One region of the Rhodoferax sp. BAB1 genome, then DNA from elsewhere that is predicted to be linked to it. Evidence: predicted binding sites of a transcription regulator. Region 1 holds the regulator's gene; each other region holds the start of a gene.

Region 1 (3,228 bases):
GCAAGGGACTGCAGTACGAGTGCATAGGCTGCGGCGCCTGCGCCGACGTCTGTGACACCGTGATGGACAAGATGGGCTACGCACGTGGCCTGGTCAAGTACTCGACGCAGAACGCCATCAAGAACAAGTGGACGCAGGCCGAGACCTGGAAACACGTGTTCCGTCCGCGGGTGCTGGTCTACACCTCCATCCTGGCCGGGGTCTGCATCGCCATGCTGGTGAGCCTGGCGATGCGCACGCCCTTCAAGGTGGACGTGGTGCGCGACCGCGGCGTGATGGCGCGCATCGTGGCCGGTGGCATGATCGAGAACGTCTACCGCCTGCAGATCATGAACGCCACCGAATCCGACCAGCACTACCGCCTGACGGTCAGCGGCCTGCCGGGCCTGGCGCTGGCCTCCGAGGAAGAGGTCGTGGTCGACTCCACGCAGTCACGCTGGGTCGCGGTGCGCCTGCAGCTGCCCTACGAGGCGGCGGCGGCCGGTACCCACCCCATTCATTTCGAGATCACGGCACGCGACAGCTCGGCGAAATTGCGCGAGAAGTCGGTGTTCCTGGTACCCCGTTGAGGAGCCAAGCGCATGAACGATCAAAGCCGCACGACACCACCCGAACCCTGGTGGAAGTTTGGCCATGTCTGGCTGGTGCTGGCCGGCCCGGTCATCGTGGTGATCGCCGGTTTCATCACGCTCTACCTGGCCGTGAGCCGCCCCGACCCCGTGCTCAGCCCGGACTATTACCGCCAGGGCATCGAGATCAACAAGACGCTGGCCACCGATCCGGCCAGCCTGGCGCCGGCCGTGCAGGCACGCAACCACGCGGCCACCGGCACACCGCCAGCGGTCACCAAGCCTTGAAGGCGCTCACATGAGGAGGGCACGATGAAACTGCAAAAGTTCATGTGGATTGCCTGGCCGGCCTTTCTGGTCGCCGGGCTGCTGGAAATGCTGGTGTTCGCCATGGTCGATCCGCATGACCTGCACTGGTTCGGCCAGCCGGTCGAGCTGTCGCGCCAGGGCATCTACACCATTGCCTTCTTCGTCTTCTGGGGCATCACCATGCTGTCCAGCGCGCTCACGACGCTGCTGGCCATGTCGCCCTTCGAGCTCAACCAGTGCCCGCTGCCGCAGGACGAGCGGCCCGAGGGCTGCCCCAAACAGGAAGGCTGCTGCTGAAGGAGCGGGGACCGTGCGGCCTCAGTGGCACTCGGTCTGGTGGTTGACCAGACGGGTCAGGGCTTCGGTGTCGAGGATGCGCACATGGCGCTGCTTGACCTCGACGATACCGTCTTCCACGAACTTTGAGAAAGTGCGGCTGACGGTCTCGAGTTTCAGACCCAGGTAGCTGCCGATTTCCTCCCGTGTCATGCGCAGGATCAGCTCGGACTGCGAGAACCCCCGCGCGTGCAGGCGCTGCACCAGGTTCAGCAGGAAGGCCGCCAGCCGTTCCTCGGCGCGCATGCTGCCCAGCAGCAGCATGACGCCGTGCTCGCGCACGATCTCGCGGCTCATGATCTTGTGCACATGGCGCTGCAGGCCATTGATCTCGCGCGACAGGTCCTCGATGCGGTCGAAGGGCATGACGCAGACCTCGGCATCCTCCAGCGCCACGGCATCGCAGGTATGGTGGTCGTTGACGATGCCGTCCAGGCCGATGATCTCGCCGGCCATCTGGAAGCCGGTCACCTGGTCGCGCCCGTCTTCCGAGGCGACGCAGGTCTTGAAAAAGCCGGTCCGGATGGCGTAGAGCGAGTTGAATTTCTCGCCGTTGCGGAAGAGGGCGGTGCCGCGCTTGATCTTGCGGCGGTTGGCCACCATGGCGTCGAGGCGGTCGATTTCATCGTTGCTCAGGCCCATGGGCATGCAGAGCTCGCGCAGGTTGCAGTTGGAGCAGGCAACTTTGATCGTTTGCGGATTCATGCTCTGTATTTTGACATCGGACATCGTGGCTCCCTGGAGCAGGTTCGGACTTGCAGCCGCTACCTTAGCAGCATTTGATGCACATCAAGATGAATTTTGCCCATTCCCGGCACAGTGGCATCCATGAATGTCGCTACCGTCGAGCCCGTCTCTGCCGAACTGCTGCGTCGCCACGACGTGGCCGGACCGCGCTACACCTCCTATCCGACGGCGGACCGTTTTGTCGAGGCATTCGGTGCCGACGACTACGTGCGCGCCCTGCAACAGCGCCGCTCCGGCGCCGCGGCGCTGGTGCTGCCGCTTTCGCTGTACGTGCACATTCCTTTTTGCGAGTCGCTGTGTTACTACTGCGCCTGTAACAAGATCATCACCAAACACCATGACCGCGCGGCCGAGTACCTGCGTTACCTGGGCCGCGAGGTGGACCTGCACACGGCCCAATTGGGCGTGGGCCAGACCGTCACCCAGCTGCACCTGGGCGGCGGCACCCCGACCTTCCTGAGCGACGCCGAGTTGCGCGAACTCATGGCCATGCTCAGGCGCAGCTTCAACCTGGCGCCAGGCGGCGAATACTCGATCGAGGTCGACCCGCGCACCATCGATGCCAGGCGCCTGGACACCCTGGCGGAGCTGGGCTTCAACCGTCTGAGTTTCGGAGTGCAGGATTTCGACCCGGCCGTGCAGAAGGCGGTGCACCGCGTGCAGCCGGCCGAGCAGGTCTTTGCCCTGGTGCAGGCCGCGCGCGAGCGCGGCTTCGACTCGGTCAACGTGGACCTGATCTACGGCCTGCCGCAGCAGACGCCGGAATCCTTCGCCCGCACGATCCAGCAGGTCAACGAACTGCGGCCGGACCGCATCGCCCTGTACGCCTATGCCCACCTGCCCGAGCGCTTCAAGCCGCAGCGCCGCATCGCCATCGCCGAGTTGCCGGGCGCGGCGGGCAAGGTGGCCATGCTGACCGATGCCATGGCGCGTTTCATGGGGGCGGGTTATGTCTACGTGGGCATGGATCACTTCGCCCTGCCCAACGATGCCCTGGCCGTGGCCAAGCGCCAGGGCCGGCTGCACCGCAATTTCCAGGGTTACAGCACCCAGCCCGACTGTGACCTGATCGGCCTGGGCGTCTCGTCCATCGGCCGCATCGGCGCCACCTACAGCCAGAACGCCAAGACGCTGGAGGAGTACTACGACGCCATCGACCACGGCCGCTTTGCGGTGGTGCGCGGCCTGGCGCTCTCGCGCGATGATCTCGTGCGCCGTGCCGTCATCATGGCGCTGATGTGCCAGGGAGAGGTCTTGTTCGAATCGG
Region 2 (3,228 bases), 1.8 Mb from region 1:
AGATCGGCCTCGGCCACGCCGTAGTGCTTCATGCACATGGGGCAGACCAGCACCACGGCCCCTTTGTTCATGAGTTCGGCCAGCATCCTCTGCTGGGCGGCGAATTTGCCGGCCTGGCTGCTGGCGCCGATCAGCACCGATTTGTCATTGAGGAAGATCGTCAGGGGATGGCCGTTTTCATGCTGGTGCAGGCCGAAGGTCATGGCCATGCTGGCGCTGTGCGGCTCATCGGTGGTGAGGTTGATGAAGAGCGGGTCGGTGTCGCCGGCCCAGGCTGGGGCAAGTGCACTGCCGATGGACAGGGCCAGCACGAAAAAGAGAGTGGAGAGGTATTTCATGGTGATGTCGTTGAAAAATTGATAAGGCGCGAAATGGGTCACTGGATTACCGGCCCTGCAGCAGCAGGCGCAGGTCGTGGGCGTAGTCCAGGGCGTTCTGCTCGTGGCGCAAGGCCAGGCGCAGTCGCCCCTGCGGATCGAAGGCATAGGACAGGGTCGAGTGGTCCATGGTGTAGGAGCCGCCGGTTGGCACCTTCCTGTAATAGACCTTGAAGTCGTCGGCCGTCCCGCGTGTGGCTTGCGGGTCGCCAGACAGGCCGAGAAAGGTCGGGTCGAAGGCGGCGGTGTAGTCCCGCAGCACAGTAGCCGCGTCGCGCTCGGGATCGAGGGTGACGAAAATCACCTGCAGGCGCTCGCCTTCCGGACCCAGCAGCCGCCTGGCCTCGACCGCCCGGCTCAGGGCCGTGGGGCAGACGTCGGGGCACTGGGTGAAACCGAAGTACAGCAGCACCGCCTTGCCCCGGAAATCGGCCAGCGTGCGTTCCCGCCCATCGGGATCGCGCAGACGGAGATCACGGCCGTAGCTGGCACCCGTGATGTCCATGCCGCGAAAACTGGCCGATGGCGCGGCGTCATCCGCGCGCTGACAGCCGGAAACCAGCAACATGAGCACCAGTGACAGCGCGGCCACCGGCCAAGAGGCCCGGGCCCATAGGGAGTAAGCCAATTCCTGCTCCTGAAAAACCAGAGACGGCCTGCTGCCGCGCAAAGGCGGGCATCAGGCACCACAAGCTTGCTATTTCAGGAGAGTGCGGGCGGGCCGCGCGGTGGCAGCGGCGCGGCGGTGCGGCTGGCGATGTGGGCCGCGGTGAGAGGGCGCAAGGCCTGCGCCAGGGCCGAGGGCAGGGACAGCGGCAACTGGGCCAGGGGTGGTGGCGCACCGGTCGTGGCACACAGGGGGCAATCCAGCGTGTGGCTGGACGTGGACTGGCTGCCGTCATCGCTCTTGACGATCAGCTTCATGGCGCCGCCGCTGGCGCAGACCAGTTCGATGGACTGCGGGTTCACCAGGGGCGAGGCGATGGCCACACCCAGCGCGAGCGCAAACCACACCAGCACGAGGCGGGCGAGGAAACGGGCGTGGCGCAGGGTCTGCATGGTTCCGCATTATCCCCCACGCGGCCCGGACCGCAGCCGGCACCGGCCTTGACCTGTGTCAAAGACGGGCGCAGAGTGCAAGCGCATGATGGACCCATACCTGATGGAGAGACCGACATGAGCACCCAGATCACCGCCCCCTTCAAGCAGCAATTGCTGCAACAGCGCAGCACCCTGCTGGCCCAGCTGGCCAGCCTGCGCGGCGGCAACGTCGGCCGCGCGCAGGCCTCGGCCGAGCACTTCGGCGGGCAGAAGGAAGATTCACGCGCCCAGCTGGAAACCGAACGCGAGCTGGAGTTCACGCTCGATGCCCGCGAGAGCGCCGAACTCGACGCCGTGGACGCCGCCCTCAAGCGCATCGAGGCCGGAACCTATGGCGTGTGCACCGATTGCGGCACCGACATCCCGGCCGCGCGCCTGCACGCGGCGCCCGAGACGCCGCGCTGCATCGCCTGCCAGGACAAACTGGAACACAGCCGGCGCGCCTGAAACGCGCGCCCTTCACCTTTTCACGACCCCGAGAAAGAACCCACCATGCCTACCTTTCACGCCATCGTCTGGCTCGACCGCTCCGAAGCCCACGTCATCCTGTTCGATCGCGAGCACATTGCCGCGCAGAAGATCAAATCGCGCAGCCACCACAAGGCCACCGGCGGCCACACCGGCTCGCACCAGGGTTCAGGGCGCGGCGACAGCGCCAGCGGTCACCACAGCCCTGCGGGCGGCCACGCCTCGCACGACGAGACCTACTACCACTCGATCGCCGAGGCCCTCAAGGGCGTGCACGAGATCCTGGTGACCGGTCCGGCCCAGGCCAAGGACGAGTTCAAGGCGCATTGCGCACGCCACGACAAGGCCATCGACCAGGCCATCGTCGGCGTCGTGACCAGCGACCACCCGAGCGACGGCCAGCTGGTGGCCATGGCCAAGCAGTATTTCCTGAAACACGACAAGATGAACGGCCAGGCCTGAGTCCTGCGCCGGCACCCCGCCTGCGCCCGGGCGGGATCAGGCAGAGAGTGCCTGCATATGGCTGTACAGATCGGCCTTGCCCTCGAAGCCGATGCCCGGCAGATCGGGCAGGGTCACATGGCCGTCGACCACCTTCACGCCATCGGGGAAACCGCCGAAGGGCTGGAACAGGTCCGGGTAGGACTCATTGCCGCCCAAGCCCAGGCCGGCGGCGATGTTCAGTGACATCTGGTGTCCCCCGTGCGGGATGCAGCGGCTGGGCGACCAGCCGTGCTCCTTGAGCATGTCGAGGGTGCGCAGGTATTCGACGAGGCCGTAGCTCAGTGCGCAATCGAATTGCAGCCAGTCACGGTCGGGGCGCATGCCGCCATAACGGATCAGGTTGCGCGCATCCTGCATGGAGAACAGGTTTTCGCCGGTCGCCATCGGGTTCTTGTAATAGTTGCGCAGCGTGGCCTGCAATTCGAAGTCCAGCGGGTCGCCCGCCTCTTCGTACCAGAAGAGGTCGTACCGGGACAGGGCCTTGGCGTACTGGATGGCGGTGTCCAGGTCGAAGCGGCCGTTGGCATCCACGCAAAGCTTCTGTCCGTCCTGCAGCACGCTCAGGATCGAGTCGATACGACGCAGATCCTCGTCCAGCGAGGCGCCGCCGATCTTCTTCTTCACCACGGTGTAGCCGCGGTCGATGTAGCTGCGCATCTCATCTTTCAGCTTGCCGTGGTCCTGCCCGGGGTAGTAATAACCACCGGCGGCATACACGAAGATTTTCCGGTTCGGCTTGCCGTTGCCGTAGCGGTCGGCAAGAAGCTGGAAGAGCGGC
Region 3 (3,228 bases), 570 kb from region 1:
CCCATGGGTGAGCTGCATCAGGACACCCGCATCGCCATCGTGGGCGGCGGTGTGGCCGGTCTGGGCCTGGCCCTGTCCCTGCACCAGCGCGGCATCGCCTGCGAGGTGTACGAGGCTGTGCCCGAGGTGAAGGAACTGGGTGTGGGCATCACCCTGCTGCCGCACGCCATGCGCGAGCTGGCCGCGTTGGGCGTGCAAAGCAAGCTGGAGGCCGTGGGCATCGAGAACCTGGAGAGCGTGTTCTTCAACCGCTACGGCCAGTACATCTACCGGGAGCCGCGCGGACGGCATGCCGGTTATCCTTTTCCGGAGGTGGGCATCCACCGCGGCAAGCTGCACCGCATCCTGTTCGAGGAGGCGCTGGCCCGCATCGGCCCGGCCCGCATCCACACCGACCACCGCTGCACCGGCGTCGAGCAGGACGCCATGGGCGCCACCGTGCACTTCGTCGATACCAAAGGGAACAAGCGCCCCAGCGTGCGCGCCGACATCGTCATCGCCTGCGACGGCGTGAACTCCACCATCCGCCGCCAGTTCTACCCGGACGAGAAAGTGGCCTTCGCCGGCATCAACACCTGGCGCGGTGTCACCGTGCACAAGCCCATCCTGACGGGCAAGAGTTATATGCGCGTGGGGTCGATTCACACCGGCAAGCTGGTGATCTACCCCATCGTCGACAACGTGGACGGGCAGGGTAATCAGCTCATCAACTGGATGGCCGAGATCCAGCACGAGGGCGAGGCCATGAACGACTGGAACCGCCCGGGCAACAAGGCCGACTTCGAGGCCATCTACGCCGACTGGAAGTTCGACTGGCTCGATGTGCCCGCCCTCATCGCCAATGCCCAGCACATCCTCGAGTACCCCATGGTCGACAAGGACCCGGTGGCCCGCTGGACTTTCGGCCGCGTCACCTTCATGGGCGACGCCGCCCACCCCATGTACCCGCGCGGCTCCAATGGCGCGGCCCAGGGCCTGATCGACGCGCGCACCCTGGCCGAGCTGCTGGCCGTCACCCCCGATGCGCAGGCCGCCCTGCAGATCTACGACCAGGCCCGGGTGGAACCCACCGCGCGTGTGGTGCGCACCAACCGCAGCACGCCGCCGGACTTCATCAACATCAAGGTCGATGAACTCAGCGGCGGCAAGCCCTTCCGCCATATCGATGACCTGATCAGCCAGGAAGAGCTGCGCCAGATCTCCGAGAACTACAAGCGCGTGGCCGGGTTCTCGCAGGAGGCTGTCAAGCCGTCCTGAGTTTCTACTTTAGGCTGGCGCCACGCCGGCCTGGTTGGCACGCCGGGGGTACGGGGAGATCCGTACTCCGGCGCACGCTCGCGGACGTCGCAGGTCTGGGTGCTGACATCTTTTCGTCAACACCGTGCGGGTCCGCCGCCGCGAGGGCGACCGCGAATGGCGCCTGCGTCCGGACGTCCCCGCACCCCCGACTCCTTCCTGAGCGGCTGGCGCACCTGGGAAGTCCGCATTTCGCCGACGTGCCAACCCAGCCGGCATGGCACCGAAGCCTGCCGGGCCAACACATATTTGATGCCGGTCAAGAAAGAAATCGCTCCCATGACTTGAAATCTCTACCATGCACCCAAAGCTGGGCTGCAACCGGAGGATTTCATGCGGATCGACAAACTCACCACCAAATTCCAGGAAGCCTTGGGCGAAGCGCAGACGCTGGCCCTGGGCAATGACCACGCCTATATCGAACCGGCCCACCTGCTGGTGGCCATGCTGCAGCAGCAGGACGGCCCCAAGGCCCTGCTGGCCCGTGCCGGCGTCAACGTGCAGGGCCTGCAGGCCGCCGCCGAGGCGGCCATGAAGAAGCTGCCGCAAGTGGAAGGCCAGGAGCAGGTGCAGGTCGGCCGCGACATGGTCAGCCTGCTGCAGGCGGCCGAGAAAGAGGCCATCAAGCGTGGCGACCAGTACGTCGCCAGCGAACTCTTCCTGCTGGCCGTGGCAGACAACAAGGGCGACATCGGCCACCTGGCCAAGGCCAACGGCCTGACCCGCAAGAGCCTTGAGAGCGCCATCGAAGCCGTGCGCGGCGGCCAGTCCGTGGACAACCCGGAGGCCGAAGGCCAGCGCGAAGCCCTGAAGAAATACACCCTGGACCTGACCGAGCGCGCCCGTTCCGGCAAGCTGGATCCGGTGATCGGCCGCGACGACGAGATCCGCCGCGCCATCCAGGTGCTGCAACGCCGCAGCAAGAACAACCCCGTGCTGATCGGCGAGCCCGGCGTGGGCAAGACCGCCATCGTCGAAGGCCTGGCCCAGCGCATCGTCAACGGCGAAGTACCCGAGACCCTGCGCGACAAGCGCGTGCTGGTGCTGGACATGGCGGGCCTCTTGGCCGGCGCCAAGTACCGCGGCGAGTTCGAGGAGCGCCTGAAAGCCGTGCTCAAGGAAGTGGCGCAGGACGAAGGCCGCATCATCCTTTTCATCGACGAGCTGCACACCATGGTGGGTGCGGGCAAGGCCGAAGGCGCCATGGACGCCGGCAACATGCTCAAGCCCGCGCTGGCGCGGGGTGAACTGCACTGCATCGGCGCCACCACGCTGGACGAATACCGCAAGTACATCGAGAAGGACGCCGCGCTGGAGCGTCGTTTCCAGAAGGTGCTGGTGGGCGAGCCCACGGTGGAGCAGACCATCGCCATCCTGCGCGGCCTGCAGGAGAAATACGAGGTGCACCACGGCGTCGACATCACCGACCCGGCCATCGTGGCCGCGGCCGAGCTGAGCCACCGCTACATCACCGATCGCTTCCTGCCCGACAAGGCCATCGACCTGATCGACGAGGCTGCCGCCAAGATCAAGATCGAGATCGACTCCAAGCCCGAAGTCATGGACAAGCTCGACCGCCGCCTGATCCAGTTGCAGATCGAGCGCGAGGCCATGAAAAAGGAAAAGGACGAGGCCTCGCAAAAGCGCCTGGAACTGATCCAGGAAGAGATCGGCAAGCTGCAGAAGGAGATCGCCGACTACGACGAGATCTGGAAAGCCGAGAAGGCCCAGGCCCAGGGCAGCCAGCATGTGCGCGAAGAGATCGAGAAGGTCAAGGTCCAGATCACCGAGTTGACCCGCAAGGGCGACCTGGCCAAGGTCTCCGAGCTGCAGTACGGCAAGCTGCCCGAGCTGGAGAAGCTGCTCAAGGAAGCCCAGGCCCGCGAACAGGCCCAGGGCGAGGGCAGCGTGCCGCGCCTGCTGCGCACCCAG

The links. Region 1 encodes FNR, which switches genes on or off when oxygen is low (the NO sensors DNR and NnrR bind a similar motif). Its sites were predicted from a motif close to TTGATNNNNATCAA; they were not measured.
Region 2: a site for FNR is predicted at 1,485-1,498, ahead of HTY51_RS15140 (TraR/DksA family transcriptional regulator). Genes of this name have one in related genera too.
Region 3: a site for FNR is predicted at 1,546-1,559, ahead of clpB (ATP-dependent chaperone ClpB). Genes of this name have one in related genera too.

The regions. Positions count from the first base shown of each region.
Region 1 is NZ_CP054424.1:1,318,155-1,321,382, forward strand. It holds gene ccoG (cytochrome c oxidase accessory protein CcoG) at 1-569, shown strand, start outside; gene HTY51_RS06395 (FixH family protein) at 582-857, shown strand; gene HTY51_RS06400 (hypothetical protein) at 882-1,175, shown strand; gene fnr (fumarate/nitrate reduction transcriptional regulator Fnr) at 1,197-1,919, opposite strand; gene hemN (oxygen-independent coproporphyrinogen III oxidase) at 2,043-3,228, shown strand, end outside.
Region 2 is NZ_CP054424.1:3,138,950-3,142,177, forward strand. It holds gene HTY51_RS15125 (DsrE family protein) at 1-338, opposite strand, end outside; gene HTY51_RS15130 (SCO family protein) at 385-945, opposite strand; gene HTY51_RS15135 (DUF2946 family protein) at 1,080-1,436, opposite strand; gene HTY51_RS15140 (TraR/DksA family transcriptional regulator) at 1,554-1,925, shown strand; gene HTY51_RS15145 (hypothetical protein) at 1,971-2,408, shown strand; gene HTY51_RS15150 (mandelate racemase/muconate lactonizing enzyme family protein) at 2,445-3,228, opposite strand, start outside.
Region 3 is NZ_CP054424.1:1,883,769-1,886,996, reverse strand. It holds gene HTY51_RS09025 (flavin-dependent oxidoreductase) at 4-1,257, shown strand; gene clpB (ATP-dependent chaperone ClpB) at 1,630-3,228, shown strand, end outside.